DNA from 2 places in the Paenibacillus sp. FSL L8-0340 genome. Region 2 is predicted to be linked to the other one. Evidence: predicted binding sites of a transcription regulator. Region 2 holds the regulator's gene; the other holds the start of a gene.

Region 1 (16,582 bases), 870 kb from region 2:
ATGATCATGTCGGCCTGCACTTATTCGATTACGTTATTGTCAACGACGGGGAGATCCCAGAGCAGGTTCAGGTCAAATATGCGGAAAAAGGCGCCCGCCCGGTGCTGCTTGACCGGGATGTGCTGGACGGCAACGGTTATAAGGTCATTGCGGATAAGCTAGTCTTATTCAAGACTTATCTCCGGCATGACACGAATAAACTCAGTCACCATATTTACCAGTTAGTGAAGGACTGGAAATCCAGATAGTTCTGGTTTGATTTTTGGATGAACATGAAAGAGGTGAGCCCCTTGTCTTTTGCGGCCCTTACAAAAAAAGAGCTGACGATGGTGGAGAGCCAGCCTTGCTGCGAGAAAGCGGAAATGTCAGCGCTGATCCGAATGAATGGTTCGGTGCAGCTTTCGAGCAAAAAGGTAGTTCTCGACATTTCGACGGAAAACGCCGCGATTGCAAGGCGGGTATATTCTTTACTTAAGAAATATTACCAGGTCCATATCGAGCTGCTCGTGCGTAAAAAAATGCGTTTGAAGAAGAATAACGTTTATATCGTAAGAATCCCAAACCGTGTTCAGGAGATCCTGAAGGATTTGCGGATTGTTTCCGAAGGTTTCATCTTTACCGATGGGATCGACAAGGAAATCGTCGGTAAGAACTGCTGTAAGCGCGCATATCTGCGTGGTGCATTTATGGCGGGGGGATCGGTCAACAACCCGGAAGGTTCTTCCTACCATCTGGAAATCGCCTCCATGTATGAGGAGCACTGCAAAGCGCTGGTGGATCTGGCTGGGGAATTTCACCTGAACGCCCGATGCATAGAGCGCAAGAAAGGCTTTATCCTATATATCAAGGAAGGCGAGAAAATCATTGAATTTCTCAGTCTGATTGGAGCGCATCAAGCGTTGTTTAAATTTGAGGATGTGCGGATTATGCGTGATATGCGTAACTCCGTGAACCGGATCGTCAACTGTGAAACAGCGAATTTGAACAAAACGATTGGCGCTGCGGTGCGGCAAATTGAGAACATCAAGCTGCTGCAGCGTGAAGTGGGACTGGAAAGCCTGCCGGATAAGCTGCGCGAGGTCGCTGAAATCCGTTTGGCACACCCGGACATCAACCTCAAGGAAGTGGGCGAGATGCTGAAGGGAACGGTCAGTAAATCCGGTGTAAACCACCGTTTGCGCAAAATTGACGAGCTGGCTGATAAGCTTCGGGGAAGCTGATTATTTTTTTTCTAGTGTGGATGAGGTTATAATGATATAATATTATAAAATTAATGTGAAATTTTTGGGCAGATCTCAAATAGGGGGTAAGCGTTTCATGACAAAGCACCCGGTAGTTGTACGGTTGAAGACGGGGCTCCACGCTCGGCCGGCAGCATTGTTCGTGCAAGAAGCTAACAAGTTTTCGTCGGAGATTTTCGTGGAAAAAGACGATAAAAAGGTTAACGCCAAAAGCATCATGGGCATTATGAGCCTGGCGATCAGTTCCGGCACGGAGATTTATATTAGCGCGGATGGCGCCGATGCGGATCAAGCTGTAACCGCTTTGACTAGTCTTGTAAGCAAGGAAGAGCTTGAGAACCAATAATCTTGCAAGTTCTTACTTATTTGTACACCAGAAACGTTGCTGCGCTCCCTCTCCGGGAGACGGCCAGTTTAAAAAGCCCCTTTGCGGGCTTTTTTTATTACCTTGTTTAGGGAATTTGAATTTGATGAGACTAGAAGGAGAATGAGCATGCACAATCAGGTGACTTTAGCAGAGCCGACAGTAGAGCTGGCGCCGCAGTACTTGGCATTTTACGAAGAATGGCTGGCAGGCGGAGAGATATTCGTCCCTTGGGTAATTGGCATTGATCCCACCGACTTCGCGGCTATGGTCCGGTATTTGCAGGATAACGCGGATGGCGTAAATCTTAAAGAAGGCTGGGTACCTAGTTCTACATACTGGTTGGTGAATGCCGATTCCAAAGTGGTGGGTGCAGTAAATATAAGGCATCGCCTGACTGAGAAACTGCTTCAGAGCGGGGGACATATTGGATATGGGATACTTCGCTCTGAGCGGCGCAAGGGATTGGCAACCGAACTTCTGAGACAGGCGTTGCTGAAGGCGGGCGGGCTTGGGATTGCCAAAGCGCTTGTCGTTTGCGATGACAGCAATATCGCTTCCGAACGGACGATCCGCAGAAACGGCGGGCTGGAGGATAGTTCATACATCGAAGAGGACGGCAACGTGATCCGGAGGTTCTGGATCGAGACGTGAAATGCAGGCGGAATGTAACCTCTGCAAATTTTTTCTTCAAAAGCCTTGGGGGATATGCAACTTTTGCCAAGCAGTTCCGTCTAGAGGGTACCAACAATTTTTGGAGAATGAAAGGGGATGGCAAGGATGAAGAAATGGGGCAAAACAGTCGGTACCGTATTGCTGGCGGGAAGTTTATTGGTAGGGGGTACGGCGTTAAGCGGAGTGCTCCTGGCTCCTGAAAAGGCTTACGCTGCTGAGGACGTGCAGAGAAATGTCGTTAGTGTTGTAGGTAAAGGCGAGCTTTCGATCAAGCCGGATATCGTGTATCTGTCGATTGGCGTCAGCACTTCTGCTGCAACAGCTGAAGAAGCACAGAAGTCCAATGGAGCCAAAATCACCAAGCTGACCAACCTGCTGAAAAAAACCTGGGGTATTGCGGATAAGGATATTCAGAGCACCCAATTTTATGTGCAGCCTAATTACGCCTACACTGAAAAAGACGGTCAACAGGTTAAGGGTTATAACGCCCAGCACACGCTGCAAGTCTCTTACCGCGATCTGACTAAGGTCGGGGGACTGCTGGATGCCGCTTCTACAGCGGGAGCGAACAACATCGGAAGTGCTCGGTTTGCCATTGAGGATCCTTCTGCATTCGAAGCACAGGTTATTGAGAAAGCAATGGCTAATGCAGATGTGAAGGCAGCTGCGATTGCCAAAGTGGCCAAACGCAGTCTGGGCCAGGTCGTTACGGTAATCCAGAACGATGACGGTAATAATCCTGTTGTCTATATGGAGAGTGCCCAAATGTCCAAAGCATCGGCCGATATGGCTGCAGGCACTTCGGTTGAAGCGGGAGAGGTTAAAGTATCTACCCAGCTTAGTGTAATGTACGAGCTGAAATAAGTAGCAACGGGTGAGGCGTTGCTTCCGCTGTGATGGCGGAGGCAACGCCTCTTTTTGCTTTTGAAGTACAGAAGCAGGTGTGAAATCTCTCAATTTGTTTAAAGTAATGTAATAAGACTCGTAATATTTGCAGGGAAACTTTAAGAAACTGTAAGGAGCGTTGTAACAACCACGGTTGCTGTTTATTCTATAATGGGAAGAGTCAATCATCGTATCAGCGGAAGGGGAAAAAAGTATGAAGTATATGTCGAAAGAACAGGCCCGGAAATGGGGCGCAGGATTAATGGCAGCAGGATTGCTGCTGGGCGGAGCTCTTCTGCCTGCAGAGACGAGCCAGGCCGCAGCGGCCAAGACACAGGCTAAGGTCAATTCATCACTTGTTGTATTAAAAACAAACGGAACGATTTCACAGCATACCGGGATCGTAAGCGCAGGAAAAGTATGGGTGCCGGTTGCTTTTATGCGTGATTCTCTGGGTATGCCGTTGACTTATGATAAAACGGAGAAAACTTATACGATCGGGAACGGAATTACACGAACCAAGCTGATGGTCTCCGATTACGGCACCTCCATCACGGTCAATAATTATTTCCTGGGAGAGTTTGAAGGCAAGATTATAAATAACCGTCTGTATGTTCCCTTTGATCTGCTTAGCGATTATTTGGGCTATAAGGGGGATTGGAATGCTGCCTCCGGACGGTTAAATGTGATAAAGAAAACACAAAATCCGATTACGGTAACGACTGAAACTTACAGCAAGGACTACAAGGACGCGCCGATCAAGCTGGATTACCCGCAAATCAGCGGTTTGGACAATGCCAAAGCGCAGGCAGCGATTAATAATACCCTTAAGCAGACGTTCCTAAAGTATGCGGAAGGGGCTGAGAAAGAAATTGCGATTAGAGCCAAAGATGACCGCCCCTATGAATACGAAGGAGGATACGTGGTTACGTACAATCAGGACGGGGTGCTCAGCCTTGTGACCAGCCAGTATGGGTATACCGGCGGCGCTCATGGAATGACCTACCGTAATGCCTTTACCTTCTCACTCAAGGACGGAAAGCAGCTATTGCTTGGAGATTTATTCGGAGCCAACCCCAACTATAAAAAAGAGCTTAATGCAAAGCTGGCGAAGCTGCTGAAAGCAGATGGCGGGTATCTTGGCGGCTTCACCGGCCTGAATACGGAGAAGGATTTCTATTTGAAAGACGGCAAGGCGGTCCTTTTCTTCCAGCTGTATGAATACACTGCGTATGCTGCCGGATTCCCTGAGTTTACTTTCACGTTCAAGGAGCTGCTCCCCAGCGGAAGCAGTCCATTTGCCGCATTGAAGTAAATACAGTGACCTGACTGCGAATCCGCCAATGCCGGATACGGACATTTCTCCGTTACCGGATCACCTAACCGTTCATAAGCTAAAGGAGAAACCAGCTTAGGAGCGGGGAGGGAAAGTAACGATGAGTATTCAGTATACGGCGATTGGCGATTCGTTAACGACAGGATTTGGAGCTCTGCCGGGCAATGGGTTTGTTCCGGTCTACCGCCGGATGGCCGAGGCGCGGCTGCGGGTACCGATCGAATTATCCAATTTGGGAGTCAATGGTTTGACCACAGATGGATTGGAGCAAAGGCTGAAGGCGGATTACAACTATCGGCTTGCCATCAGCGAGGCCGAATTGATTACGATGTCCATTGGCGGCAACGATTTGATCAAGTCGGCCAAAGCGGCGGCCGGCCGGCCGGGCGATCTGGCTCCGGTACTGCAAAAAGCGCTACGGGAATGCAAGCGTAATTTGAATGACATTATGGGCACGCTTTCGCAGTTGAAGGCGGGCATGCGGAGACCCTATATTATCAGAATAGTAGGACTGTATAACCCCTATCCCCAGTTGACGGAAGCGACGGATTGGGTGCGGCAGTTTAACCGCTATGCTGCGGGATATAGCAGCCCGGTATGCCGGTTCGCCTCTATATATAATGAATTTGCCGGCAACGAGCGCGGGCTGCTGTCAATAGATCATTTGCATCCTCACGGAAGAGGTTACCGTGTTATCGCCGGGAAGCTGGATGCGTTGGGGTATGGGCGTCTGGGTTAATTCTTCATCAATAGAATAATGCACCTGGACTATAAAACAGCAAAAGAGGCTGGCGGGGATCACTTAGTGGTCCCAACCAGCCTCTTTGTTGTTGCATGTATTAAACGCCGGCAGGCAGCGTTTTCTCGATAACTTTATCGACAATACCATATTCAGCTGCTTCAGCTGCAGTCATGAAATAGTCGCGGTCGGTATCCTTTTCGATCCGTTCCAGCGGCTGTCCTGTGCGCTCGGACAGAATGCGGTTCAGCTTGTCGCGCAGCTTGAGGATGCGGCGGGCGCGGATTTCGATGTCCGTAGCCTGACCTTGAGCACCGCCCAGAGGCTGGTGAATCATAATTTCACTGTTAGGGAGTGCAAAACGTTTGCCTTTGGCACCGGCGTTCAGCAGGAAAGCTCCCATCGAAGCGGCCATACCTACGCAAATCGTCGATACATCCGGTTTGATGTACTGCATTGTATCAAATATAGCCATACCCGCTGTAATGGAGCCACCAGGGCTGTTTACATACAGGTGAATATCCTTCTCCGGATCCTCGGCAGCCAGAAACAGCATTTGCGCGATGATGGAATTGGCTACCACGTCATTAACCTCCGTTCCAAGGAAAATGATGCGGTCCTTCAGCAGGCGGGAATAGATGTCATAAGCGCGCTCACCGCGGTTGCTCTGTTCTACTACCATAGGAATATAACTCACGTGGAAAACCTCCTTGAATTGGTTCTTCGAATGTGTTCATTTTTACTGTTACCGTATTAACCACATGATAAACAAATTCAAACAAAAAGTCAAAGAAAGTCAAACTTAGTTGCAAAAAAAGAGCCATCACCTGGCTCTTTGGTTAATTATTAGTATAGGTGTTGCTAAATTATAGACAAATAAGAAAAAAATGGCGCGCCCGCCAAGAATCGAACTTGGATCTCAGGCTTCGGAGGCCTACGTCATATCCATTGGACCACGGGCGCAACAGAAATTATTATAATACACTTATTATTCAAATGCAATGGGTTCATCCTGTTGTTTAGAAAATATCTTTCCCCGGATCTCTGTGATGATGTATAAGATGAAAAGAGGTTGAGAATTATACTCTCGGGAGACTTGCACTCCGCGTAATATTTGGGTAGAATATGGGTGGGACTTAAAAAGTTAACCCGGGACATTTTGAGACCACGAACAAGGGAATAGAGAAAGACGAAGTTGCAGGAGTGAAAGTATGCGTAATTTATTAGAAATCCAAAAGCAGCTTCTGCCTGATCTCATGGAAACCCTTAAGAGACGGTACACGATTCTACATCAGATCATGCTGTCCGATATTATCGGACGCAGGACGCTCGCCGCTTCGCTTGATATGACTGAGCGGGTACTGCGCGCCGAGACGGATCTTCTGAAATCGCAAGGGCTCATTGAGATCGAGAGTGTCGGCATGCGCATCAGCGATGCCGGGCGCAGACTGCTTGACCTGCTGGAGCCGATCGCCAAGAGCTTGTTCGGCCTGGATGATCTGGAAGAGAAGATTCGCTCAACGTACGGTCTTAGTAAAGTCATAGTAGTGCCTGGCGATTGTGAGACATCGTTGTTTACCAAACGTGAGCTGGGCCGGGCAGGCGCCAAAGCGTTGCTGGGTGTGCTCCGTGCAGGCGATACGATTGCTGTCACCGGCGGTTCGACACTGGCCGAAATGGCCGATCAGCTGACACCGCCGTTATCCCATTCCTATAAGAACGCCTGGATTGTTCCGGCGCGCGGAGGACTTGGGGAAAGTATGGAGATTCAAGCTAATACCATTGCTTCGACGATGGCCAAACGGCTTGGAGCCAATTATCGGCTGCTGCATGTACCCGATCTGCTCAGCGGGGATGCTTATCAATCGCTGGCGCAGGACTCCAATATTGGAGAAATCGTGCAAATCATCCGTAGATCGCGTATTATTGTTCATGGAATTGGCGATGCCATTGAAATGACCCACCGCCGTAAGCTTGATGAGACTACGGTCTCGGAAATACAGGAAGAAGGCGCGGTTGCCGAATCGTTCGGCTACTATTTCAATGAAGACGGCCAGGTTGTCCATACCATGCTGACGATGGGACTGCGACTGGAGGATATTATCCGGACGGAAGTTGTCATCGGAATCGCCGGAGGCAAACGCAAGGCGAAGGCCATTCATGCGATGCTGCGGTTTGGGCAAGAGGATATACTCGTCATAGACGAGGCAGCGGCTGTCGAAATCGGCAAAGAAATTGACGCACAAATACAGCAGGTCCTATAGCATCCAGTTTCTGGAGAGCATTCGCAGTTATTTTGCATTATACTTAACATTGTTGTCTTGACAAGCTTAACGGCCTGTCTTGAATAAATAAAACGAAATCTAGGAGGAACTATTCAATGAGTGTAAAAGTTGGTATTAACGGTTTTGGACGTATTGGACGCCTTGCATTCCGCCGTATTCAAAATGTAGAAGGTATCGAAGTGGTAGCAATCAATGACTTGACTGATGCTAAGATGCTTGCTCATTTGCTTAAATATGATACAACTCAAGGTAAATTCCAGGGTGAAGTTGAAGTTCACGACGGATTCTTCAAAGTAAACGGCAAAGAAGTTAAGGTTCTGGCTAACCGCAACCCTGAAGAACTTCCTTGGGGCGACCTCGGTGTTGACATCGTTCTGGAATGCACAGGTTTCTTCACAACTAAAGAAGCAGCTGAGAAACACTTGAAAGGCGGAGCTAAGAAAGTAGTTATTTCCGCTCCAGCTACAGGCGACATGAAAACTGTCGTTTACAACGTTAACCATGACATTCTGGATGGTACTGAAACAGTTATCTCCGGCGCATCTTGCACAACTAACTGCCTGGCTCCAATGGCAAAAGTGCTGAACGACAAGTTCGGCATCGTTGAAGGCTTGATGACAACTATCCACGCTTACACTGGTGACCAGAACACTCTTGATGCTCCACACGCTAAAGGCGACTTCAGACGTGCCCGTGCTGCTGCTGAGAACATCATCCCTAACACTACCGGTGCTGCTAAAGCCATCGGCCTGGTTATTCCAGATCTGAAAGGCAAACTTGACGGAGCTGCTCAACGTGTGCCTGTAGCTACAGGTTCCCTGACTGAGCTGGTTACTGTCCTTAACAAGAGCGTTACTGTTGAAGAGCTGAACGCAGCAATGAAAGAAGCTTCCGATCCAGAAACTTACGGCTACACTGAAGATGAAATCGTATCTTCCGACATCAAAGGCATGACTTTCGGTTCCCTGTTCGACGCAACACAAACTAAAGTCCTGACTGTTGGCGACAAACAACTGGTTAAAACTGTTGCTTGGTATGACAATGAAATGTCCTACACTGCACAACTTGTTCGCACTTTGGAACACTTCGCTAAACTTGCTCAATAAGATCGTTTTTATATAAGCAGCATCTATAGAGCGGAAACAGAAGTTCCTTGTTTCCGCTCTTTCTAAATGGATTCGTGAGTGAACCAATATGGGTGTGGAGGAAACTAATCATGAACAAAAAGAGCGTCCGTGATGTAGAAGTAGCAGGCAAACGCGTATTCGTACGCGTCGATTTCAATGTGCCAGTGGAAGACGGTAAAATCACTGATGATACACGTATCCGCGAAACACTTCCAACGATTAAATACCTGATCGAGAACGGTGCAAAGATCATTCTGGCCAGCCATATGGGCCGTCCTAAGGGTCAATTCGTTGATTCCATGCGCCTTACCGGTGCTGCTGTACGTCTGTCCGAGCTGCTCGGCAAACCAGTTGCCAAAGCTGATGAGGCGATCGGCGATGCTGTTAAAGCACAAATTGCTGAACTGAACAACGGTGATGTACTTGTGCTTGAGAATGTCCGTTTCTATCCGGGTGAAGAAAAGAACGATCCTGAACTGGCTAAGCAGTTCGCGGAACTGGCTGACCTGTTCGTCAACGACGCATTCGGCGCAGCTCACCGTGCACATGCTTCGACTGAGGGCATCGCTCACTTCCTGCCGGCTGTATCTGGTCTTCTGATGGAGAAAGAATTGTCTGTTCTGGGCAAAGCTCTTTCGAACCCTGAGCGTCCTTTCACTGCCATCATCGGCGGTTCCAAGGTTAAAGACAAGATCGACGTTATCGACAACCTGCTGACTTTGGCTGACAATGTACTGATCGGCGGCGGCCTTTCCTATACATTCACTAAAGCTCAAGGCTTCGAAATCGGAAATTCCTTGGTAGACAACGACAAACTTGATGTTGCTCTTGGATTTATCGAGAAGGCTAAAGCACTGGGCAAAAATTTCGTACTTCCGGTTGACGTAGTTGTAGCCGATAAGTTCGGCGCAGATGCCAACACCAGAATTGTTGATACAACTGACATTCCTGCGGGTTGGGAAGGTCTGGACATCGGTCCTAAAACTCGTGAGATTTATGCCGATATCATCAAAAACTCCAAGCTGGTTGTATGGAACGGACCTATGGGTGTGTTCGAAATCGACATCTTTGCTGAAGGTACAAAGGCTGTAGCACAGGCTTGTGCGACAACCGAAGGTTACACTGTAATTGGTGGCGGTGATTCCGCAGCTGCAGCAGAGAAATTCCACCTGGCTGACCAAATGGATCATATCTCCACTGGCGGCGGCGCATCACTCGAGTTCATGGAAGGCAAGGCACTTCCTGGCGTAGAAGCACTGAACGACAAGTAAGACGTAGAAGGTAGAAGGAGGCAATCCATTACTATGAGTAGAACACCTATTATCGCCGGGAACTGGAAGATGTTCAAAACCGTTCCGGAAGCAGAAGGCTTCATCACTGAAGTCAAAGGCCAAGCAGAAGTAGCAGGCGTAGAGACTGTTGTTTGCGCTCCATTTACTAACCTGCCAGCACTGGTAGCAGCAGTAAAAGGCACAAGCATCAAGATCGGTGCACAAAACCTGCACTTCGAAGATAACGGCGCTTATACAGGCGAAATCAGCGGTGTAATGCTGAAGGACCTTGGCGTTGATTATGTTATCATCGGGCACTCCGAACGTCGCGCTTATTTTGGCGAAACGGACGAAATCGTCAACAAAAAGATGCATGCGGCATTCCGTCACGGCATCACTCCAATTGTTTGTGTAGGCGAAAAGCTTGAAGAGCGCGAAGCTAATCAAACAAAAGATGTGTGCAAAGTTCAAACCGAAGCTGCATTTGCCGGTCTCAGTGCCGAACAGGCTGCTCAGGTGGTTATCGCCTATGAGCCTATCTGGGCGATTGGCACAGGCAAATCCTCCACTTCCCAGGATGCCAACGAAGTTATTGCTTATATCCGTACCCTTGTAAAAGGTCTGTATGATGAAGCAACTGCTGAAGCTGTGCGTATTCAATACGGCGGTAGTGTGAAGCCTGAGAATGTAACGGAGTACATGAGTCAAAGCGACATCGACGGCGCTCTTGTCGGCGGTGCCAGCCTGCAGCCAGCTTCCTTTGTTTCACTCGTTGAGGGGGCGAAGTAAGAATGTCAGCACCAAAACCTGTAGCATTAATCATCATGGACGGTTTCGGTTTGCGCAATACGACTGAAGGCAACGCTGTTGCTCAAGCCAACAAGCCTAACTATGACCGTTATCTGAAACAATATCCGAATACCACACTGACCGCTTGCGGCGAGGCTGTAGGTCTGCCGGAAGGACAAATGGGTAACTCGGAAGTAGGACACCTTAACATCGGTGCCGGACGTATCGTATATCAGGATTTGACCCGGATTGACAAGTCTATCCGTGACGGAGAATTCTTTGATAACGAAACGCTGGTTGCTGCTGTAAGAAACGCCAAATCAACCGGCAAAAAGCTTCATCTGTATGCACTGGTCTCCGACGGAGGCGTACACAGTCATATCAGCCACCTGTTTGCCATGCTTGATCTGGCCAAGAAAGAGGATATGCACGAAGTGTATATTCACGCATTCATGGATGGCCGCGATGTACCTCCTGACAGCGGACAAAAGTTCGTTCAGGATCTCGTAGCCAAGATTGAAGAGGTTGGCGTAGGTAAGATTGCTACGGTATCCGGGCGTTACTTCGCAATGGACCGTGACAAACGCTGGGAGCGTGTAGAGAAAGCCTATCGTGCTATGGTATATGGCGATGGTCCGAAATATACTGATGCCCTGCAGGCGATCACAGCCTCCTATCAGAATTCCGTGTATGATGAATTCGTTGAGCCTAGTGTTATTGTAGACAGCAACGACAAGCCGGTTGCGGTAGTGGAAAGCGGTGATTCTGTTGTGTTCCTGAACTTCCGCCCTGACCGTGCGATTCAGTTGTCCCAAGTCTTTACCAACTCGGATTTCCGTGGTTTTGACCGGGGGCCTTTGTTCCCGCAAGGCCTGCACTTCGTATGTCTGACTACATTCAGCGAAACGGTGCAGGGCTTCGTGGCCTACTCACCGAAGAACCTGGATAATACCTTGGGTGAAGTGCTGGTACAGCAGAACAAGAAGCAATTGCGTATTGCGGAAACTGAAAAGTACCCGCATGTAACCTTCTTCTTCAGCGGCGGACGCGATGAAGAGCTTCCTGGGGAAACCCGCATCCTGATCAACTCTCCTAAAGTAGCAACTTATGATCTTCAGCCTGAGATGAGCGCATACGAAGTGGCGGCGGCCTGCGTAGCGGAAATCGAAGCGGATAGACAAGATGCTATTATCCTTAACTTTGCGAATCCTGATATGGTTGGACACTCCGGCATGCTGGAACCAACAATCAAGGCCGTTGAAGTGACGGATGAATGTGTGGGTAAAGTTGTGGATGCCGTTGTAGCCAAAGGCGGCGTGGCAATCATCATTGCCGACCACGGCAATGCGGATATGGTGTTTGACGAGAACGGACGTCCATTCACGGCTCATACTACCAACCCGGTTCCTTTCATCGTAACTACAGAAAATGTTGTGCTGCGCGAATCCGGTATCCTTGCTGATGTGGCACCGACGATTCTGGATTTGATGGGACTTCCGCAACCAGCGGAAATGACCGGACAATCTATGATCGCCAGCCGTAAATAAGCAGGATTTAAGCTTCACCATCAATACCAAAACCCATGATAAAAGGAGATTAACTTACATGACTATTATTTCTGATGTTTACGCTCGCGAAGTCCTCGACTCCCGCGGTAACCCTACTGTAGAGGTTGATGTTTATCTGGAATCCGGTGCTAAAGGCCGCGCTATCGTTCCTTCCGGCGCTTCCACTGGCGCTCATGAAGCTGTAGAGCTTCGTGACGAAGACAAAAACCGTTACCTGGGCAAAGGCGTTCTGAAAGCTGTTGAGAACGTAAATGAAATCATCGCTCCTGAAGTAATCGGTATGGACGCTCTTGACCAACTGGGCATCGACAAATTGATGATCACTTTGGATGGTACTCACAACAAAGGCAAACTCGGCGCTAACGCAATTCTGGCTGTATCCATGGCCGTAGCCCGCGCTGCAGCAGCAGCTCTGGATGTACCTTTGTATGTATACCTGGGCGGATTCAACGCTAAACAGCTTCCAGTACCAATGATGAACATCGTTAACGGCGGCGCACATGCCGACAACAACGTAGACGTTCAAGAGTTCATGGTTCTGCCAGTTGGCGCACCTAGCTTCAAAGAAGCTCTGCGTACAGGCGCTGAAATCTTCCACGCTCTGAAATCCGTATTGAAAGCTAAAGGCCTGAACACAGCAGTTGGCGACGAAGGCGGATTCGCTCCTAACTTCACTTCCAACGAAGATGCACTGTCCTCCATCATGGAAGCTATCGAAAAAGCCGGTTACAAACCAGGCGTTGATGTATTCCTTGGTATGGACGTTGCTTCCACTGAGTTCTTCAAAGATGGCAAATACCACCTGGAAGGCGAAGGCAAATCCTTCACACCAGCTGAATTTGTTGACCTGCTCGCTTCTTGGGCTGATAAATACCCAATCATCACCATCGAAGATGGCTGCTCCGAAGATGACTGGGAAGGCTGGAAATTGCTGTCCGAGAAACTCGGCAACAAAATCCAACTCGTTGGCGATGACTTGTTCGTAACCAACACTGAGCGTCTGGCTAAAGGTATCGAAGAAGGTATCGGTAACTCCATTCTGATCAAAGTTAACCAAATCGGTACTTTGACTGAAACCTTCGATGCTATCGAAATGGCTAAACGTGCAGGTTACACTGCAGTTATCTCTCACCGTTCCGGTGAATCCGAAGACAGCACCATCGCTGATATCGCTGTGGCAACTAATGCCGGCCAAATCAAAACAGGTGCTCCTTCCCGTACAGACCGTATCGCTAAGTACAACCAATTGCTTCGTATCGAAGATGAACTGGGTGAATTGGCTCAATACAACGGCCTGAAATCCTTCTACAACCTCAAAAGATAATTATTTTTGAGTCAAGCTTTTCAAAGAGTCTGCCGATTTCGGGCAGGCTCTTTTTTTGTTTGGAATTGCATCTGCCGCTCTGAATAGGTATTCTATATATGTAGATATTTGGAAGGAGCGGATTGAATGAATGCTATTGTGGCAGGAATTGCGATCGGAATACTGATTGTAATCATAAGCTTAGTTTTTACACGAATCCGGGGACTGCATTCCGGGCTCACGTTTTATCCGGGGATTGTCGGCTTGGTTGGCGGTGCAATCTTGCTCGTGCTCAGTTTTTCAGTGATTGGGGGCTGGGAAGGGATTGCCTATGCCTTTATTTGTGTTCCTATCATTGTGATTTCTGCGCTGTTATTGCTGACTCTTACGTTTTTCAGGAGACAGGCTTAACAGATTGACACTCGGTATCTCCAAACTAGATTCGTAGTCAGAAGGTTGTATTCATACGGTAGCTATGATAAAATAAAAATGCTGTTTATGAAACGTATAACCTAATTTAGCATAGATAGTGATGCTTGGACGTAGGAGGTGGAAGTGAATGGATATCTTTTTGAAAGTAGTTCTCCTGATTTTTTCCGTCGGTCTGATTGCGGTCGTTCTTCTGCAAAAAGGGAAAAGCGCAGGTCTCTCCGGTGCCATCTCCGGCGGTGCTGAGCATCTTTTCGGTAAAACTAAAGCACGCGGTATGGAGCTTGTACTGCAGCGTGTAACGGTTGCACTGGCAGCTGGATTCTTCATTATGGCGATCGTTGTTGCCATTGTAGTTGATTAGGACGTCTACAATAAGCCTTCGCACTGTTCTGAATAGAATGGGGCGTGGGCTTTTTTGGTGCATTTTTTTGGACTGCGTTAACTTCGTGATAATCATTACAGGGATGCTCTGGATTGATTTCGTGTATACTAGGGTATGAAGTATATAAAGGTAAATTTTACTTGAATGATTTCGGGTGAAGCAGGACAACACATACATATATGCCAGCAGCGCTTAAAGGCTGCGGAGGGCCGAGGTGACTAACTTGATAACACAGGAAATATTGCTTGATTTTATGCGGGAGACCGCTTATAAACCGCTCACTTATGACGAATTGGTAAGCCACTTCGAGTTGCAGGATAGCGCGTCGTTTAAAGCGTTCGAGGATTTGCTGCTGGAGCTTGAACAGGACGGGAGAGTCGTGCTGACCCGGAATGCCCGTTATGGCGTGCCGGAACGGATGGATTTATTGCGCGGACGGCTACAGGCACATGCCAAGGGGTTTGCTTTTCTAATCCCCGACGACCGTGATCATCCCGACGTGTATGTACACGCCAACGATTTAAAGGGTGCGATGAACGGGGATATCGTACTGGTGCGGATTACTTCGAAAAGTCCGTCCGGCGGGCGGATGGAAGGCGAAGTGGTGCGGATCGTGAAAAGGGGTGTGCTCCAGACTGTTGGGGTATTCCAAAGCCTGGAGACCTACGGTTTTGTGCTGCCGGATGACAAGCGGATTAACCGCGATATCTTTATTCCGAAGCAGTCCTTTATGGGAGCGGTCGACGGTGAGAAGGTTGTGGTCCGCATTGTAAATTACCCGGAAGGCCGTGCTGCGGCTGAAGGGGAAATCATTGAAATTCTGGGACATAAGGACGACCCGGGTGTTGATATTTTATCCGTAATCCGTAAGCACCAGCTGCCTGAGACTTTCCCGTCTGAAGTGATGACTGAAGCGGAGCAGGCGCCGGATTCCATTACCGATGAAGAAATTATCCAGCAGGGACGCCGCGATTTACGCGGGCTTAACATTGTCACCATCGACGGTGAGGATGCCAAGGATCTGGATGATGCTGTCAATGTGGAGCGGCTGGAGAATGGGCATTATAAGCTGGGCGTCCATATCGCCGATGTCGGCTATTACGTGCGCGAAGGTTCGGAGCTCGACAAGGAAGCTTATGACCGCGGATGCAGCGTGTATCTGGTGGACCGGGTAATTCCGATGCTGCCGCACCGTCTCTCTAACGGGATATGCAGTTTGAACCCGCAGGTGGACCGTCTGACGATGTCCTGTGAGATGGAATTTAATGAGCATATGAAGGTCGTGAAGCATGATGTCTTTACGAGTGTAATCCGCACCAAAGAAAGAATGACTTACTCCAATGTCCGCAAAATCGTCGAAGACGAGGATCCGGAGCTGCTCGAGCGGTACAGTCCGCTGATCGGGGACTTCCGTCTGATGAAGGAACTGGCCATGAAGCTGCGCGATGCGCGGATGCGGCGGGGAGCGGTTGATTTTGACTTTGAAGAAAGCAAGATCATCGTAGACGAGAACGGCAAAGCTGTTGATATTGTAAAACGTGAGCGTTCAGTAGCCGAGCAAATTATCGAAGAGTTCATGCTGGCGGCCAATGAGACGGTAGCCGAGCATTTCCACTGGCTAAAAGTGCCGTTCCTCTACCGGATTCATGAAGATCCGGACCCGGAGAAGCTGCAGAACTTTATGGCCTTTGCCGCCAATTTTGGCTACCACGTTAAGGGACGCGGCAATTCTGTCCACCCGCGCGCGCTGCAGAGCCTGCTGGAGGACATTCAAGGCACCAAGGAGCAGACCGTCATCAGTACGATGATGCTGCGCTCCATGAAGCAGGCTAAGTATGATGCGGAGAGCACGGGCCATTTTGGACTTGCAGCGGAATACTACTCCCACTTCACATCGCCGATCCGCCGGTACCCCGACCTTGTCATTCACCGCGTGATGCGCGAGGTGATCGAGAATGGTGGAGCCCTAAGCCAGAAGCGTCATGATTACCTGTCCAGCCGGATGCCTGACATCGCGCAGCAGTCCTCTGAACGCGAACGCGTAGCAGTGGAAGCAGAGCGTGATACGGAGCAGCTGAAGAAAGCGGAATATATGCAGGATAAGGTCGGCGAGGAATTCGAGGCGATGATCAGCAGTGTAACCAGCTTCGGCATGTTCATCGAGCTGGAAAATACCGTCGAAGGC
Region 2 (16,582 bases):
GGAATAACCAAGCAGACGGGCAATATGATTGTCATCCATCAGCTCATCGTCGCTGGAACGTTTGAGTCCGGCAATAATTTCGCGGATTTTGTCCTCCTGTTCCTCTCTTGCATAGTCTCTGTACAGAAGCCATGCTTCTTCCTCTGTATTTCCAACCAGTTCTTCCATCTGCATGCTGATCAAGCGCCCTTCGTTGCCGAGTTCGTTGATATAGCGCTTGATTTCCATTTTAATGCGCAGTACCATCTCCACCCGCTGGATCACCCCGACAACTTCAACCACGGTAACGATGCCTTCATATTCAGAAGCGGAAAGGTTCGTTAAACCCTGGGTAAGTACTGCTTTGTACTTCTCAAGGGTTTGTATAGCCTGGTTGGCCTTGGCCAGAATTGCCCCAATCTCCTTAAGCGCATAACGGATGGAACCTTGATATAGGGTAATGATGTTGCGCCGCTGGGAAATGGATACCACCAGCTTGCCCGTCTGCTTGGCGACACGCTCTGCAGTGCGGTGGCGGATCCCTGTCTCAATGGATGAGATGGAGGAATCGGGAATAAGCTGCGTATTTGCGTACAGTATCCGCTTCAAATCCTCGCTCAGAATAATGGCTCCGTCCATTTTGGCTAATTCATATAAATAATTGGGTGAAAAATCGCAGTTAATGGAGAAGCCCCCATCGACAACTTCCATCACCTCAGGGCTGTATCCGACAACAATCAAAGCTCCTGTCTTTGCACGCAGCACATTCTCCAGACCTTCCCGGAAGGGAGTTCCGGGTGCCGCCATCCTCAGCAGATCATTCATATTATCTAATTGATTATATTCTTTCATCTTCCTATGCCCCCTAATCTAACGCGACCGATAGTGCATCTGCTACGGTACTGACGCCAATAATCTGGATATCCTGCGGATGTTTCCAGCCTTTCATGCTCTTCTCTGGCATAATCACTCTCCGGAAGCCAAGTTTAGACGCTTCCTTCACCCGCATTTCCGCGCGTGAGACCCCCCTGACCTCACCGGTGAGACCGACTTCACCAAAGAAGACATCATAAGGCTTGGTTGATATATCGCGGAAGCTGGAAGCAATGCTGATAGCTACAGCCAAATCTACTGCTGGTTCATCCAGCTTTACCCCACCGGCAACGTTCAGATAAGCATCCTGGTTTTGCAGGAACATCCCCATCCGTTTCTCCAGCACCGCAATAATAAGCGCCATCCGCTGGTGGTCCATACCTGTGCACATCCGGCGGGGGGAAGGGAAATGAGTTGCAGCGACAAGTGCCTGAAGCTCAACAAGCACCGGTCTGGTTCCTTCCATACTCGCCACTACTGCTGAACCCGCTACACCTAGCGGACGTTCGGACAAGAACAGCTCGGAGGGATTCTCCACTTCTGTAAGCCCGATCTCCCCCATCTCAAAGATACCGATCTCGTTGGTTGAACCGAAGCGGTTTTTGACTGCCCGCAGCAACCGGTACGTATGATGCCGCTCTCCTTCAAAATAGAGCACGCAATCCACCATATGCTCCAGCATTCGGGGCCCGGCAATCGCGCCTTCCTTGGTGACATGACCAACAAGTACGGTTGCGATCCCGCGAATTTTGGCGATACGCATAAATCTTGTCGTACATTCCCGAACCTGTGTCACGCTGCCAGGTGCACTGGTTACTTCCGGCATGAATACCGTCTGGATGGAGTCAATGACGAGGAACTGAGGTTTGATCTGTTCAATGGCTTCCTCGATGCTTTCCATATTCGTCTCGCACAGTACATACAGCTCTGCCGACAACGCCCCGAGGCGATCGGCACGGAGTTTGGTCTGCCGAACAGATTCTTCTCCCGAGATGTACAATACGCGTAAACCTTGAGTAGTCAATGCATGCGAGGTCTGCAGCAGCAGGGTTGACTTCCCGATGCCGGGGTCGCCTCCGACCAGCACCAGCGAACCCGGCACAATACCTCCGCCGAGAACCCGGTTAAGCTCACCGATGCCTGTCAATATACGGGGCTCTTTGTCACTTTCTATATTTATGATCGATTGCGCCTTTTCTTTACTCTGAAAAATAGGTGCATTCATTCCTTGTGTTTTGACTACGCTTTCGGTCTCCTCAACCATGGAGTTCCATGCCTGGCAGCCCGGGCATTTGCCGAACCACTTCGGCGATTCGTAGCCGCATTCGGTGCAGAAAAATTTAGTTTTTGGTTTAGCCATGTGTACTCCTTACCGTCTGAACTGCTTAAATTGCGGATAATTTTCTCTTATTCAAAGTTTACCATTTCTGCACCTTGAACGGAAGGTCAGTTCAGAGCTACTTTTGAGGAGTATCTCATTAACTTTCCTGAAATTCGGATGAATTATCACCAAAAGGGTCTGAACAGCAACAAAAAGCCCCCGCCCCTCTATACGGAGGAACGGGAGCTATGTTTCACAGATGGATATTATTTCTCAGTTTCTACTTCTTTTTCCAGGGAAGCTGCTGGCGGCTCAACGGTAGTTACGACAAGCTCACCGTTCACCTCATCAATCTTGAGGGAATCACCTTTTTTGATGTTGCCCTTCAGCAGTTCTTCAGACAGCCGGTCCTCAATATGCTTCTGGATCGCCCGGCGAAGCGGACGTGCGCCGAAGGCTGGATCATAGCCCTCTTTGGCCAGGAAGGCTTTGCCTCCCTCTGTCAGCTCAAAGTCCACATCGTACTCACGCAGCCGCTTGCGCAGCTCATCGGACATCAGCGTAACAATTTCTGCGATATGCTTTTCTTCCAGAGAGTGGAAGACAATGATCTCATCGATCCGGTTCAGGAACTCGGGACGGAAGCTCTTCTTCAGCTCATCCATAACCTTGCCCTTCATATTGGTGTAGTCTGCTCCCGCATCCTGCACCGCTGTGAAGCCCAGTGTCGAATTCTTCTTGATCGCCTGCGCTCCTACATTGGAGGTAAGAATGATCAGAGTGTTGCGGAAATCGACCACGCGGCCTTTGGAATCGGTCAGACGGCCGTCTTCCAGCACCTGCAGCAGGATGTTGAATACTTCTGGATGAGCCTTCTCAATTTCGTCCAGCAGTACTACGGAATATGGTTTACGGCGTACCTTCTCGGTCAATTGTCCGCCTTCTTCATAACCCACATAACCTGGAGGCGCTCCTACCAAACGGGAAGTGGAGTGTTTCTCCATATACTCCGACATATCAATCCGGACCACCGCATTCTCATCACCGAACATTGCTTCAGCAAGCGCCCGTGCCAGCTCGGTTTTACCAACCCCGGTTGGACCCAGGAAGATGAAAGAACCCATAGGGCGTTTAGGATCCTTAAGTCCTGCACGTGCCCGGCGGAGGGCCCGGCTGACTGCCTTGACGGCTTCGTCCTGGCCGATTACCCGTTCATGCAGGATAGACTCCATATTAAGCAGACGGTCGGTTTCCTCTTCCTTCAGCTTGCTGACCGGTATGCCGGTCCAGCTGGCTACCACTTGAGCGATATCCTCCGGTGTAACCTGCGAGTCGGTGCGGCCTTGCTTCTCTTTCCACTGGTTCTTGGTCGTGTCCAGTTCCTCGCGGATCTTTTGCTCCGTATCCCGCAGTGCTGCAGCCTTCTCGAATTCCTGGCTCTGTACGGCTGAATCCTTCTCCTTGCGGATATCATCCAGACGCATTTCCAGTTCCTTCAGATTCGGCGGAATCGTGTAAGAATTCAATCTTACCTTAGAACCGGCTTCATCAATCAGGTCAATTGCTTTGTCCGGAAGGAACCGGTCAGGAATGTAACGGTCGGACAGTTTTACAGCCTCTACGATGGCTTCATCCGTGATCTTCACACGGTGATGGGCTTCATAACGGTCACGTAGTCCGTAAAGAATCTGTACAGCTTCCTCAGGAGAAGGCTGATCCACCGTAATAGGCTGGAAGCGGCGTTCTAAGGCTGCATCTTTCTCAATATATTTGCGGTATTCATCCAGCGTAGTGGCACCGATGCATTGCAGCTCTCCACGGGCCAGAGCCGGCTTCAGGATGTTGGAGGCGTCAATGGCACCTTCCGCACCGCCTGCACCGATCAGGGTGTGCAGCTCGTCAATGAAGAGCACGATGTTTCCTGCCTGGCGAATCTCATCCATAATCTTCTTAAGGCGGTCTTCAAACTCACCGCGGTATTTGGTTCCGGCTACTACAGAACCCATATCCAGAGTCATTACGCGTTTGTCGCGCAGCGTTTCCGGAATTTCATTATTGATGATCTTTTGGGCCAGACCTTCGGCAATGGCTGTTTTACCAACCCCAGGCTCACCGATCAGCACCGGATTGTTCTTCGTCCGGCGGCTCAGCACCTGAATGACACGTTCAATTTCCTTACTGCGGCCAATAACCGGATCCAGGTTGCCATCCTTGGCATAGGCGGTAAGGTCACGGGCCAGGCCATCCAGCGTTGGTGTGCTGACATTGGCAGGCGCACCGCTGTGGCTGGAAGTAGCTTCGCTGCTGCCGAGCAGCTGCAGCACTTGCTGGCGGGCCTTGTTAAGGCTGATCCCCAGGTTGTTAAGTACACGGGCAGCTACACCCTCGCCTTCACGGATAAGTCCGAGCAGGATATGCTCAGTGCCGACGTAAGTGTGTCCCAGCTTGCGGGCTTCGTCCATCGACAGCTCAATAACTTTTTTGGCACGAGGAGTATACGCGATGTTTGTTGGCTGCTCCTGTCCTCTGCCGATCAGTGTTTCCACTTCATCCTGAATTTTCTCAAGACCCAGACCAAGTCCGATTAGAGCTTTCGCGGCTATGCCGTCTCCTTCACGAATCAGTCCGAGCAAAATATGTTCTGTCCCAATGTTGTTGTGTCCCAAACGAACAGCTTCTTCTTGCGCCAGCGCCAGCACTTTTTGTGCGCGTTCCGTAAATCTTCCAAACATCATATCTCCTGCACCTCCACGAATAATAAATATCTATAATTAATGTTGTGATCCCAGTGTTTCCCGGAGCAGCTTTGCCCGGTACATATCACGTTCAGTAGCCGTGAGCTCATCGCCGAACAGCTTTTGCAAAAATCCGGGCTGTGTCTTGACATTCAGCTCATTCAGCACTGAAATCGAAGGCCCTTCCAGTATCCCCAAATCGACTCCAAGCCGCAAATCGGATAACCGCTGGGCCGACTCTTTAAGCTCCATTACTGCCGCATAGGACAAAATGCCGTAAGAACGTTTAATCCGGTCGGTAATCCGCAGTGCGGAATCAACCAGCAGGCGTTCACGGGCATTCCGTTCATGCTCTATAATCTGGGTGACCACACTGTGAAGATTCTCAATGATTTCACTTTCGGTCTGTCCCAGCGTAATCTGGTTGGATATCTGAAAGATGTTCCCTACTGCTTCGCTGCCCTCACCATAAATTCCTCTTACGGTCAGTCCCACCTGATTTACAGCGGATAGAATCCGGTTGATCTGATGGGTCATAACCAGTGCCGGCAAATGCAGCATCACCGAGGCTCTTAGCCCGGTTCCTACATTGGTGGGACAACTCGTTAAGTACCCTCTTCTATCATCAAAGGCATAATTGACAGAAGCCTCAAAAATATCGTCGATGGCCGTAGCCCTTACCCAAGCCTCTTTAACCTGCAGGCCGGGAAACAGACATTGAATCCGGAGGTGGTCTTCCTCATTGATCATGATGCTGACCGACTCATCCTCGTTCAGAATGACCGCTCCACCCCGTGAATCATTGGCTAGATTTGGACTGATCAGATGTTTCTCCACCAGCACTTTTTTATCCAGCTCATCCAGCTCATCCAGCTTCAGCAGTTGAAAGGTACCAAAGTCCGCTGCAGCTTCTCCCTGAAACACGGGTGCCAGCTGCTCCAGCGCCTCTTCCGCCTGCTCGGCAGATGCCAGCAAAGGAAAAGGCAGGTGCTCCAGATTGCGGGCGATACGCATACGGCTGCTGATTACAATCTCAGAATGGCTGCCACCGCAGCGCATCCAGTCACTAAGCGCTTGTTCGGTAAACCGGAGACTTGACATGCCGCATCCCCCCTATATATGAAAGACTTTACTCTTGTGCCATTTCTTTTTCAAGTCGGCGGATCTGATCCCGCAGCTCGGCTGCAGTTTCGAACTCCTCTTGCATAATGCTTTGCTGCAATTCCAACTTCAGTTCATCAATTTGCCGTTTGCACATAATTTGTGCCCCCGCACGTTTTGGCAGCTTGCCTACATGAGCGGTACTGCCATGCACTCTTCGGAACAGCGGATCCAGCGTGCTGTCAAAATATTTATAGCAGGAGCTGCAGCCGAACCGTCCAAGTTTGCTGAACTGGGAATACGTCATGCCGCAATTCTCGCATTTCAGTCCCTGTGCATTTTGGGTTGCCGCGGATTTCTCCTTGCCGGAACCTTCCAGATCCAGTAAACCGGAGAGCAGGCTGTGAATGGAGAACCCGCCCGCGGTTCCGGGAATTAACTCCCCCTTCTCCCGCGCACAGCTTTCACAAATATGAAATTCCGTCTTCTCTCCACTCACAATTTTGGTGAAATGAAGGGTAGCCGGTTTGACGCCGCATTCCTGGCAAAGCATAAGCGGTGTCCCCCTTACCATTCGTATTATTTACCAAGCAAAGAAATCAGCATGGCTTTCATAATCTTGGCACGAATCTCATCCCGGTAGGGCAGATTAATCGTCAGACAATCCCGGGAAACAGCGGCGCGCATGAGACACGCTTCACGCTTGGTTAAGAACAGGGCCTCCTCAAGCTGGTAGATCAGCCCTTCGGCGGAATTCTGGTCAATATCATTGCCTATCGTGGATTTGAGATGTGCGTAAAGCGCCACATTCTGAGGAAGCTCAAAGCGCTGAATCCGGATGTAACCTCCGCCTCCACGTTTGCTCTCGACCACATAGCCCTTCTCCAAAGTAAAGCGCGTACTGATGACATAATTGATCTGCGACGGTACACAGGAAAACTGGTCCGCCAGATCATTACGCTGAATTTCCACCGTACCTTCGGGACTTTCATGCAAAATATTCTTCAGATATTGTTCGATAATATCGGAGATATTACGCATCACTCATCCTCCAGTGTTCAAAGCGTTAGGGTAATTCTTGCTGTACATCCGTCCGTCGGTGATCTCTTAAGAACTTAACCGAAGCACCTGATGGCGAATCGGACACAATGTCCTGCCTTTCAGGCTTTACAACTTAGGAGAGACTGCTTTTGGGATGCGTTGACTTTGACTTTCTTTGACTTTTTTCATATTATAACATATTCTCACTGAATTCCAAGTGGTTAGTCTTATTTTTTACTTATTGCCGCCATTGTATTCGGAATAACCCTTAGATCAACATGCATTTTTTAATATGAAAAATAAAAAGCTCTCCCTGCTTCATTCAGCGCGGAAGAGCTGCTTACGATCAAAAGAAATCAAACAATGCGGTCCGTGCCTGCGGCATAATCCCTTTCAGCCACTCCACCGCTTCTAGACTGCCGGTTAACTGCCCACAGCGGTGCAATTCTCCCGGACGTTTGTATCCAAGCAGCAGCACCGTCAATGTTCCAATACCGCAGCGCAAATCTGCCTGCTCTCCGTTACCCTCTACTTGTATTAAAGATGCCTCGCCTTGCTGATCGACCTTCCACTCCCACAGCCCTTCGTTCCAAGGGGCATGCTCATCCTCAATATACAACGTGCACTTTTGCAGCTCACTCTGTTCCTTAAAGGTGAGTCCTTCCACAAAGGCTTTGGCATTAACAATACGCGCCATAAAATAAGGATAATTCTCCTGCGGAATACGGGGATCCGGAAGCAAAAACGGCAGCATATCATCGGCTGGCACCAGCTTTAATTTCGCAGCGGTGACCATCGAATCATGGTTAGCGAGAAAAGTCCACAATCCCCGGCGGGCTTCTTCGTCCATAAAAATGAATTCATCAATAACCAGTTCTTTGTTCTCTATTTTATAAAGCACATAACCTCCCGGTTCACCCGCTGCAGAATAAAACACACAATGATGTGTATCCTCATCCACTACGCTGTTCTCCCACCATTCACGATCACGAAGCAGCGCACCGTTATACCCGGAAGCAAAGCGCCCGTATAACTGTTCCAATACTTCAATGTTCGCTTTATCGCGCTCTACATGCCCCTCCATTTCGGCCTTCCGCGGAAACTTGCCCACCGGTATCGTGTACTTCTTATATTCACAGTAGATCTCCCACCCAAACCTGCGGTAAAAAGGAATCAAGAAGGGATGCAGGAAGGATAATGTATGACCTGACTCGTTCATTGTTTGCAGCGTGTGGGACAAAAGCTTGGCCACAAGTCCCTGTCTGCGGTTCTCCGGCCATGTCGCCACTCCGGCAATCCCACCCATGGAGACCGCTTTGCCTTGCACATACACCTGAAAAGGCAGCAGTGTCAGCTTCGCACTTAGCTCCCCTTCCTCAAAAATGCCCCAGACTCCTTCCGGCTTGAACTTTTGTTTGGATTTCACTCTGTCGTCACCGTTAAGTTTGAATTGAAAAGCGTACTCGGACAAGCCAAGGCTTGCCTCAAAATCCTCCAGCTGCAATTGCCTGATCTCCAATACCTTCACCTCATTATCAAATAGAATAGTGCTTATTAAGAGTATATCAAGCCCAGAAACGGTACGCGAATCCGCCAAGAAAGATTATAAAGAATCCAATGGTTATCCACAACTTATACACAGCAGCACAAAGAACCGGAAAGAATATCTTTCCGGCAAAAAATAGTTATCCACGATTCCACAGTCTCTATCCACAAATTCCACATATTATCCACAAAACCCGTGTATTACTTGGATTTTCTCTTGACGAATCTCCGAGAATATGTCTTTCATCCACATCTTTCAGAGGTAGTTGCCTTTCTAATATTGTATCCACATGTGTGTAAGTTTTCTGCACTTCCTGAAAATTATCCACAGCATTTCCACAGCCCTGCACAAACACAAAAAAGCCACTGTCAATAAATCAACAATGGCTTTGTGTGCTTGGCGGCGTCCTACTCTCCCAGGACCCTTCGGTCCAAGTACCATCGGCGCTGGAGGGCTTAACGGTCGTGTTCGGGATGGGTACGCGTGGAACCCCTCCGCTATCGCCACCAAACGGGCATTTACAGCGTAAATGCTTCAGGAACCTTAATTCCTGAAAACTGAATCCGAAACGAATCTGCGTCTTAATTTGTTGGATAAGCCCTCGACCGATTAGTATTGGTCAGCTCCATGCATTGCTGCACTTCCACCTCCAACCTATCTACCTCGTCGTCTTCAAGGGGTCTTACTAATTGGGAAATCTCATCTTGAGGGGGGCTTCACGCTTAGATGCTTTCAGCGCTTATCCCGTCCGTACGTAGCTACTCAGCCATGCTCCTGGCGGAACAACTGATGCACCAGCGGTACGTCCATCCCGGTCCTCTCGTACTAAGGACAGCTCCTCTCAAATTTCCTGCGCCCACGACAGATAGGGACCGAACTGTCTCACGACGTTCTGAACCCAGCTCGCGTACCGCTTTAATGGGCGAACAGCCCAACCCTTGGGACCTACTTCAGCCCCAGGATGCGATGAGCCGACATCGAGGTGCCAAACCTCCCCGTCGATGTGGACTCTTGGGGGAGATAAGCCTGTTATCCCCAGGGTAGCTTTTATCCGTTGAGCGATGGCCCTTCCATGCGGTACCACCGGATCACTAAGTCCGACTTTCGTCCCTGCTCGACTTGTAGGTCTCGCAGTCAAGCTCCCTTATGCCTTTGCACTCTTCGAATGATTTCCAACCATTCTGAGGGAACCTTTGAACGCCTCCGTTACTCTTTAGGAGGCGACCGCCCCAGTCAAACTGCCCGCCTGACACGGTCCCCGTACCCGATTAGGGCACTAGGTTAGAACCTAGATACGATCAGGGTGGTATCCCAACGGCGCCTCCGCAGAAGCTTGCGCTCCTGCCTCTACGGCTCCCACCTATCCTGTACAGATCGTACCCAAATTCAATATCAAGCTGCAGTAAAGCTCCATGGGGTCTTTCCGTCTTGTCGCGGGTAACCTGCATCTTCACAGGTATTAAAATTTCACCGGATCTCTCGTTGAGACAGCGCCCAAGTCGTTACGCCATTCGTGCGGGTCAGAATTTACCTGACAAGGAATTTCGCTACCTTAGGACCGTTATAGTTACGGCCGCCGTTTACTGGGGCTTCGGTTCACAGCTTCGGATTGCTCCTAACCGCTCCCCTTAACCTTCCAGCACCGGGCAGGCGTCAGCCCGTATACTTCGCCTTGCGGCTTCGCACAGACCTGTGTTTTTGCTAAACAGTCGCTTGGGCCTTTTCACTGCGGCCCCCTCGGGCTATTCACCCTACCGAGGCACCCCTTCTCCCGAAGTTACGGGGTCATTTTGCCGAGTTCCTTAACGAGAGTTCTTCCGCGCGCCTTAGAATTCTCTTCTCGCCTACCTGTGTCGGTTTGCGGTACGGGCACCTTCTCCTGGCTAGAGGCTTTTCTTGGCAGTGTGAGATCATGACCTTCGCTACTATAATTTTCGCTCCCCATCACAGCCCAGCCTTAACGGTGTGCGGATTTGCCTACACACCAGCCTCACTGCTTAGACGGACATCCATCAGTCCGCGTCACTACCCTCCTGCGTCACCCCATCGCTCATAGCGGATTACGGTGGTACAGTAATTTCAAACTGTTGTCCTTCGACTACGCCTTTCGGCCTCGCCTTAGGTCCCGACTTACCCTGAGCGGACGAGCCTTCCTCAGGAAACCTTGGGCTTTCGGCGGATCAGATTCTCACTGATCTTTTCGTTACTCATACCGGCATTCTCACTTGTATGCTGTCCAGCGCTCCTTACGGTACACCTTCAACCCACATACAACGCTCCCCTACCCCAGATGCAAAGCATCTAGCCATAGCTTCGGTGGTGTGTTTAGCCCCGTTACATTTTCGGCGCAGAGTCACTCGACCAGTGAGCTATTACGCACTCTTTCAATGGTGGCTGCTTCTAAGCCAACATCCTGGTTGTCTGTGCAACTCCACATCCTTTCCCACTTAACACACACTTGGGGACCTTAGCTGATGGTCTGGGCTGTTTCCCTTTTGACAATGGATCTTAGCACTCACTGTCTGACTCCCGGCAAGAAGTTAATGGCATTCGGAGTTTGACTGAGCTTGGTAACCCTTGCGGGCCCCGCACCCAATCAGTGCTCTACCTCCACCACTCCATTCACCGAGGCTAGCCCTAAAGCTATTTCGGGGAGAACCAGCTATCTCCGAGTTCGATTGGAATTTCTCCGCTACCCCCACCTCATCCCCGCATTTTTCAACATACGTGGGTTCGGGCCTCCAGTGCGTGTTACCGCACCTTCACCCTGGACAGGGGTAGATCACACGGTTTCGGGTCTACGTCCACATACTTAAGTCGCCCTATTCAGACTCGCTTTCGCTGCGGCTCCGGCTTCTCACCTTAACCTTGCATGTTAAACGTAACTCGCCGGTTCATTCTACAAAAGGCACGCCATCACCCCTAGATCGGGCTCTGACTTTTTGTAAGCACACGGTTTCAGGTTCTATTTCACTCCCCTTCCGGGGTGCTTTTCACCTTTCCCTCACGGTACTGTTTCACTATCGGTCGCCAGGTAGTATTTAGCCTTAGCAGATGGTCCTGCTGGATTCATACGGGGTTTCACGTGCCCCGCACTACTCGGGATCCGTCTCGGAGAGAACACAGTTTAGGCTACAGGGCTTTTACCTCTATCGCGGGCCTTTCCAGACCTCTTCGCCTACCATATTCCTTTGTAACTCCATGTGAGACGTCCCACAACCCCAAGGGGCAAGCCCCTTGGTTTAGGCTGTTCCGCGTTCGCTCGCCGCTACTGACGGAATCACTATTGTTTTCTCTTCCTCAGGGTACTTAGATGTTTCAGTTCCCCTGGTCTGCCTCTATCTCTCCTATGTATTCAGAGAGAAGTAACTGCGAATTACCACAGCTGGGTTTCCCCATTCGGACACCCCCGGATCAAAGCTTGCTTACAGCTCCCCGAGGCAGTTTCGTTGTTCGCCACGTCCTTCGTCGGCTCCTGGCGCCTAGGCATCCTCCGTGTGCTCTTATTAGCTTAACCAATGCGTTTTCCCAGAAGGAAAATCGCTAGCATCGCTATAATTAAAACTTGTTTACACAAGTTTCAGCTAAAAGATGTTCTAAAACGCAAATTCGTTTCGGTATCCAGTTTTCAAGGATCAAGGTGTTACTATTGATGAAGTTTGTTGGTGGAGCCAAGCGGGATCGAACCGCTGACCTCCTGCTTGCAAGGCAGGCGCTCTCCCAGCTGAGCTATGGCCCCGCAAATTCCATCAAAACCGAACAAATGGATACGCGTTAAGTATCTTGGAAGCTAAGCTTCCGATTTGAATGTTTCCGTTGCAGGAAACGATTCTCCATAGAAAGGAGGTGATCCAGCCGCACCTTCCGATACGGCTACCTTGTTACGACTTCACCCCAATCATCTACCCCACCTTCGGCGGCTGGCTCCCTTGCGGGTTACCCCACCGACTTCGGGTGTTGTAAACTCTCGTGGTGTGACGGGCGGTGTGTACAAGACCCGGGAACGTATTCACCGCGGCATGCTGATCCGCGATTACTAGCAATTCCGACTTCATGCAGGCGAGTTGCAGCCTGCAATCCGAACTGAGACCGGCTTTGCTGGGATTGGCTCCACCTCGCGGCTTCGCTTCCCGTTGTACCGGCCATTGTAGTACGTGTGTAGCCCAGGTCATAAGGGGCATGATGATTTGACGTCATCCCCACCTTCCTCCGGTTTGTCACCGGCAGTCACTCTAGAGTGCCCAGCCTTACCTGCTGGCAACTAAAGTCAAGGGTTGCGCTCGTTGCGGGACTTAACCCAACATCTCACGACACGAGCTGACGACAACCATGCACCACCTGTCTCCTCTGTCCCGAAGGCCGCCACTATCTCTAGTGGATTCAGAGGGATGTCAAGACCTGGTAAGGTTCTTCGCGTTGCTTCGAATTAAACCACATACTCCACTGCTTGTGCGGGTCCCCGTCAATTCCTTTGAGTTTCAGTCTTGCGACCGTACTCCCCAGGCGGAGTGCTTACTGTGTTAACTTCGGCACCAAGGGTATCGAAACCCCTAACACCTAGCACTCATCGTTTACGGCGTGGACTACCAGGGTATCTAATCCTGTTTGCTCCCCACGCTTTCGCGCCTCAGCGTCAGTTACAGCCCAGAAAGTCGCCTTCGCCACTGGTGTTCCTCCACATATCTACGCATTTCACCGCTACACGTGGAATTCCACTTTCCTCTTCTGTACTCAAGCCACCCAGTTTCCAGTGCGACCTCAGGTTGAGCCCAAGGTTTAAACACCAGACTTAAATAGCCGCCTGCGCGCGCTTTACGCCCAATAATTCCGGACAACGCTTGCCCCCTACGTATTACCGCGGCTGCTGGCACGTAGTTAGCCGGGGCTTTCTTCTCAGGTACCGTCACTCCGGTAGCAGTTACTCTACCGGACGTTCTTCCCTGGCAACAGAGCTTTACGATCCGAAAACCTTCATCACTCACGCGGCGTTGCTCCGTCAGGCTTTCGCCCATTGCGGAAGATTCCCTACTGCTGCCTCCCGTAGGAGTCTGGGCCGTGTCTCAGTCCCAGTGTGGCCGTTCACCCTCTCAGGTCGGCTACGCATCGTCGCCTTGGTGGGCCGTTACCCCACCAACTAGCTAATGCGCCGCAGGCCCATCTCCTTGTAGCAGATTGCTCCGCCTTTCATCCTTCGTCCATGTGAACAAAGGAATTATCCGGTATTAGCTACCGTTTCCGGTAGTTATCCCAGTCAAAGAGGTAGGTTGCCTACGTGTTACTCACCCGTCCGCCGCTAAGTTATTCCGGAGCAAGCTCCTTCATAACTCCGCTCGACTTGCATGTATTAGGCACGCCGCCAGCGTTCGTCCTGAGCCAGGATCAAACTCTCCAAATTGGTTTTTTCGAGCGGTTACTCCATCCGAATTACTTCGAGAAAATAACCATCCGAAAAAGATATTGAAAAGAGCGATTGCTCATTTGAAACTGACGATTCATTAAATGAATCTTTAAAATTAACGCGTTCCATTTGTTCAGTTTTCAAAGAACTTGCTCCCGGCTTTCAACGACATGTCTCTTGCACAGGAATTAGATCATATCATGTTTCTGCATTGCTTGTCAACTTATTTCTTCTTCGCTAATCAAGTTCAGCGTCGATGCCTCATAAGCACAAGAGATAATATATCATGCTGAATGAATGTTTGCAACCCTTTTTTATAAAATAATAAATTAACGCATAATTGGAACGACTCGAGCACAAATTGATTCCCATAACGCTTCGATTGTGGCTAAAATAGGATTTATCGGATTTCCATATATATGCTCACCCATTAACCCGTTTGAAAGGAGCTCAGATGAATAAGAATTCTATACCCGCTGCTCCCTCTTTAGTTGCAAAAGACCGGGAACAACGCAATCTGCAGCAGGATACTATTTACCGGATTTTACTCGCCGTAAGCTTTGTGCATTTATTCAATGATTCCATTCAGGCGCTTATCCCGGCGATGTTTCCTATCTTAAAGGAAAATATGCTGCTCTCCTATGCACAGGTCGGATGGATATCCTTCGCCCTGAACATCACTTCTTCGGTGATTCAGCCGATAATCGGCTATGCTGCTGACCGTAAACCCCGACCGATCCTGCTCCCTCTGGGGATGTGCTGCACGTTCGCCGGAGTGTTCCTGCTCGCTTTTGCCGGAAATTACGTATTGGTCATCTTCTCTGTTATGCTTGTCGGCTTCGGTTCGGCTGCGTTCCACCCGGAGGGCATGCGTGTGGCTCATATGGCTGCAGGTCAGCGCAAGGGATTGTCGCAATCCATCTTCCAAGTGGGAGGCAACGCCGGACAATCCTTGGGTCCTCTTTTGATGAAATGGGTATTCATTCCCTTTGGGCAGATGGGTGCACTTGGGTTCACCGTCATCGCTGCCGCCGGAATTGCCGTACAGACCTATGTGGCCAAATGGTACCAAGAAATGCTAAATTCAGGCTATACGTTCCGCAAAAAATCGACTGGACGCACGCTTGACCCTGCCCGCAGCAAAAGCATTCTGACCGCAACCGTGATCCTGGTCTTTATCGTGTTTGTACGCTCCTGGTACAGCGCCTCCATCGGCGGCTATTATGCCTTCTACTTAATGGATAAATACGGAATGAAGCTCGATGACGCTCAGATATACATCTTTATGTATTTGGCGGCCGGCGCAGTCGGCACCTTCTTCGGTGGCCCGCTAGCCGACCGTTTCGGACGGCGTAATCTCATACTGATCTCTATGGTGAGTACGGTGCCTTTTGCGCTGGCGCTGCCTTTTGTAAACCATTTCTGGGCCGCTGTTCTGCTAATCATCTCCGGTTTTGTCCTGCTGTCCAGCTTCTCAGTAACAGTCATTTATGCACAAATGCTTTATCCGGGCAATATCGGAACCGTCTCGGGACTGATTACTGGACTGGCTTTTGGGCTCGGCGGGATCGGCTCGGTAGTTATCGGCGACCTGATCGACCGGATCGGAATTGTGACTGTGTTCATAGCTTGCGGCTTCCTCCCCCTGCTTGGCCTGCTTGCTCTGCTGTTACCCAATGATAAGACGCTGGAGAAATGGGCCGCTGAATAAGCAGCATGATTTCAGCGCTTCGTCTCTCTTCTATATCTATATAGGTCCATAAGGGTCCATCCTACTCTATTAGAGTAGGGTGGGCTTTTTTCACAGCAGAATATATAAACTCTTAACAGCCAGCAGAATTATCCAACCGCCCTTTTTTAGGGTACAATTAATTAAAAGTTGAACTAATTGTCATAGCGCGGAAGGCTGAGGAGGAATGGCAATTGAAGAAAGCACTCACGAACATTCGTAAAGGATACGGGAAGAAGCTTGTCTCCATTCATATGTGGAATGCCTGGCTGGTTCTGTTTCTGGCACTCAGCGGATTATTGCTGGTCGGCGGTTTCTGGCGGGAGCTTCTGGGTGAGGGCAGGGTGTGGCTGAAATGGGCACATATCGCGTTTGGACTGGTGCTGCTGATTCCGGTCATTTATTATTTACTGCTTGCTGCAAAACACTGGAAAAGGCTCAAGGGGAAAAATGGGCAAAAGGCTAATGTGATTTTTGTGCTGGTCCTATTGACCGGGTGGATTGTGTCGGGTGTCGTACTCTGGCAATTCAGGCTTGCCGGGCCAAAAGCGGCCAATACCGCACTATTTATACACGATCTTCTGACTTGGGTTGGACTTCCGGTTATTATCTACCACTCTATTACCAGAGTCAAATGGCTCAAAGAACCGAAGAAACGCTCTATTGTACCAGAACCGGTAACGTCAGCTAATGGAGCATCTGCTTCTAATGATGAGCAGAAACAGCCGGGAGCAGCCCACGTCCAGCAGCCGATGTATACCCGCCGCGGTTTCATTAAAGCCGCTGTGGGTGCCGGACTTGCGGTAACGCTCGGACCGACCTTTGTCCGCTGGATCGGCAAATCTTTTCAGTTGCCCGG

What was found. The regulator CtsR, encoded in region 2, represses protease genes until heat stress. The targets are predictions, from matches to a motif close to ATGGTCAATAAAGGTCAAACA.
Region 1: a site for CtsR is predicted at 6,023-6,043, ahead of clpP (ATP-dependent Clp endopeptidase proteolytic subunit ClpP). Genes of this name have one in related genera too.

What each region holds. Positions count from the first base shown of each region.
Region 1 is NZ_CP151967.1:168,859-185,440, forward strand. Features, by position in the region: gene NST07_RS00845 (YvcK family protein) at 1-248, shown strand, start outside; gene whiA (DNA-binding protein WhiA) at 291-1,220, shown strand; gene NST07_RS00855 (HPr family phosphocarrier protein) at 1,318-1,587, shown strand; gene NST07_RS00860 (GNAT family N-acetyltransferase) at 1,735-2,259, shown strand; gene NST07_RS00865 (SIMPL domain-containing protein) at 2,386-3,144, shown strand; gene NST07_RS00870 (DUF4163 domain-containing protein) at 3,380-4,480, shown strand; gene NST07_RS00875 (GDSL-type esterase/lipase family protein) at 4,602-5,240, shown strand; gene clpP (ATP-dependent Clp endopeptidase proteolytic subunit ClpP) at 5,341-5,937, opposite strand; tRNA gene NST07_RS00885 (tRNA-Arg) at 6,129-6,203, opposite strand; gene NST07_RS00890 (sugar-binding domain-containing protein) at 6,452-7,504, shown strand; gene gap (type I glyceraldehyde-3-phosphate dehydrogenase) at 7,621-8,631, shown strand; gene NST07_RS00900 (phosphoglycerate kinase) at 8,742-9,923, shown strand; gene tpiA (triose-phosphate isomerase) at 9,957-10,712, shown strand; gene gpmI (2,3-bisphosphoglycerate-independent phosphoglycerate mutase) at 10,715-12,259, shown strand; gene eno (phosphopyruvate hydratase) at 12,318-13,604, shown strand; gene NST07_RS00920 (hypothetical protein) at 13,731-13,994, shown strand; gene secG (preprotein translocase subunit SecG) at 14,143-14,376, shown strand; gene rnr (ribonuclease R) at 14,621-16,582, shown strand, end outside.
Region 2 is NZ_CP151967.1:6,758,907-6,775,488, forward strand. Features, by position in the region: gene disA (DNA integrity scanning diadenylate cyclase DisA) at 1-831, opposite strand, end outside; gene radA (DNA repair protein RadA) at 845-2,212, opposite strand; gene clpC (ATP-dependent protease ATP-binding subunit ClpC) at 2,440-4,908, opposite strand; gene NST07_RS31100 (protein arginine kinase) at 4,945-6,009, opposite strand; gene NST07_RS31105 (UvrB/UvrC motif-containing protein) at 6,038-6,562, opposite strand; gene NST07_RS31110 (CtsR family transcriptional regulator) at 6,589-7,050, opposite strand; gene NST07_RS31115 (GNAT family N-acetyltransferase) at 7,397-8,569, opposite strand; rRNA gene rrf (5S ribosomal RNA) at 8,991-9,107, opposite strand; rRNA gene NST07_RS31125 (23S ribosomal RNA) at 9,186-12,113, opposite strand; tRNA gene NST07_RS31130 (tRNA-Ala) at 12,260-12,335, opposite strand; rRNA gene NST07_RS31135 (16S ribosomal RNA) at 12,436-13,991, opposite strand; gene NST07_RS31140 (MFS transporter) at 14,449-15,705, shown strand; gene NST07_RS31145 (molybdopterin-dependent oxidoreductase) at 15,918-16,582, shown strand, end outside.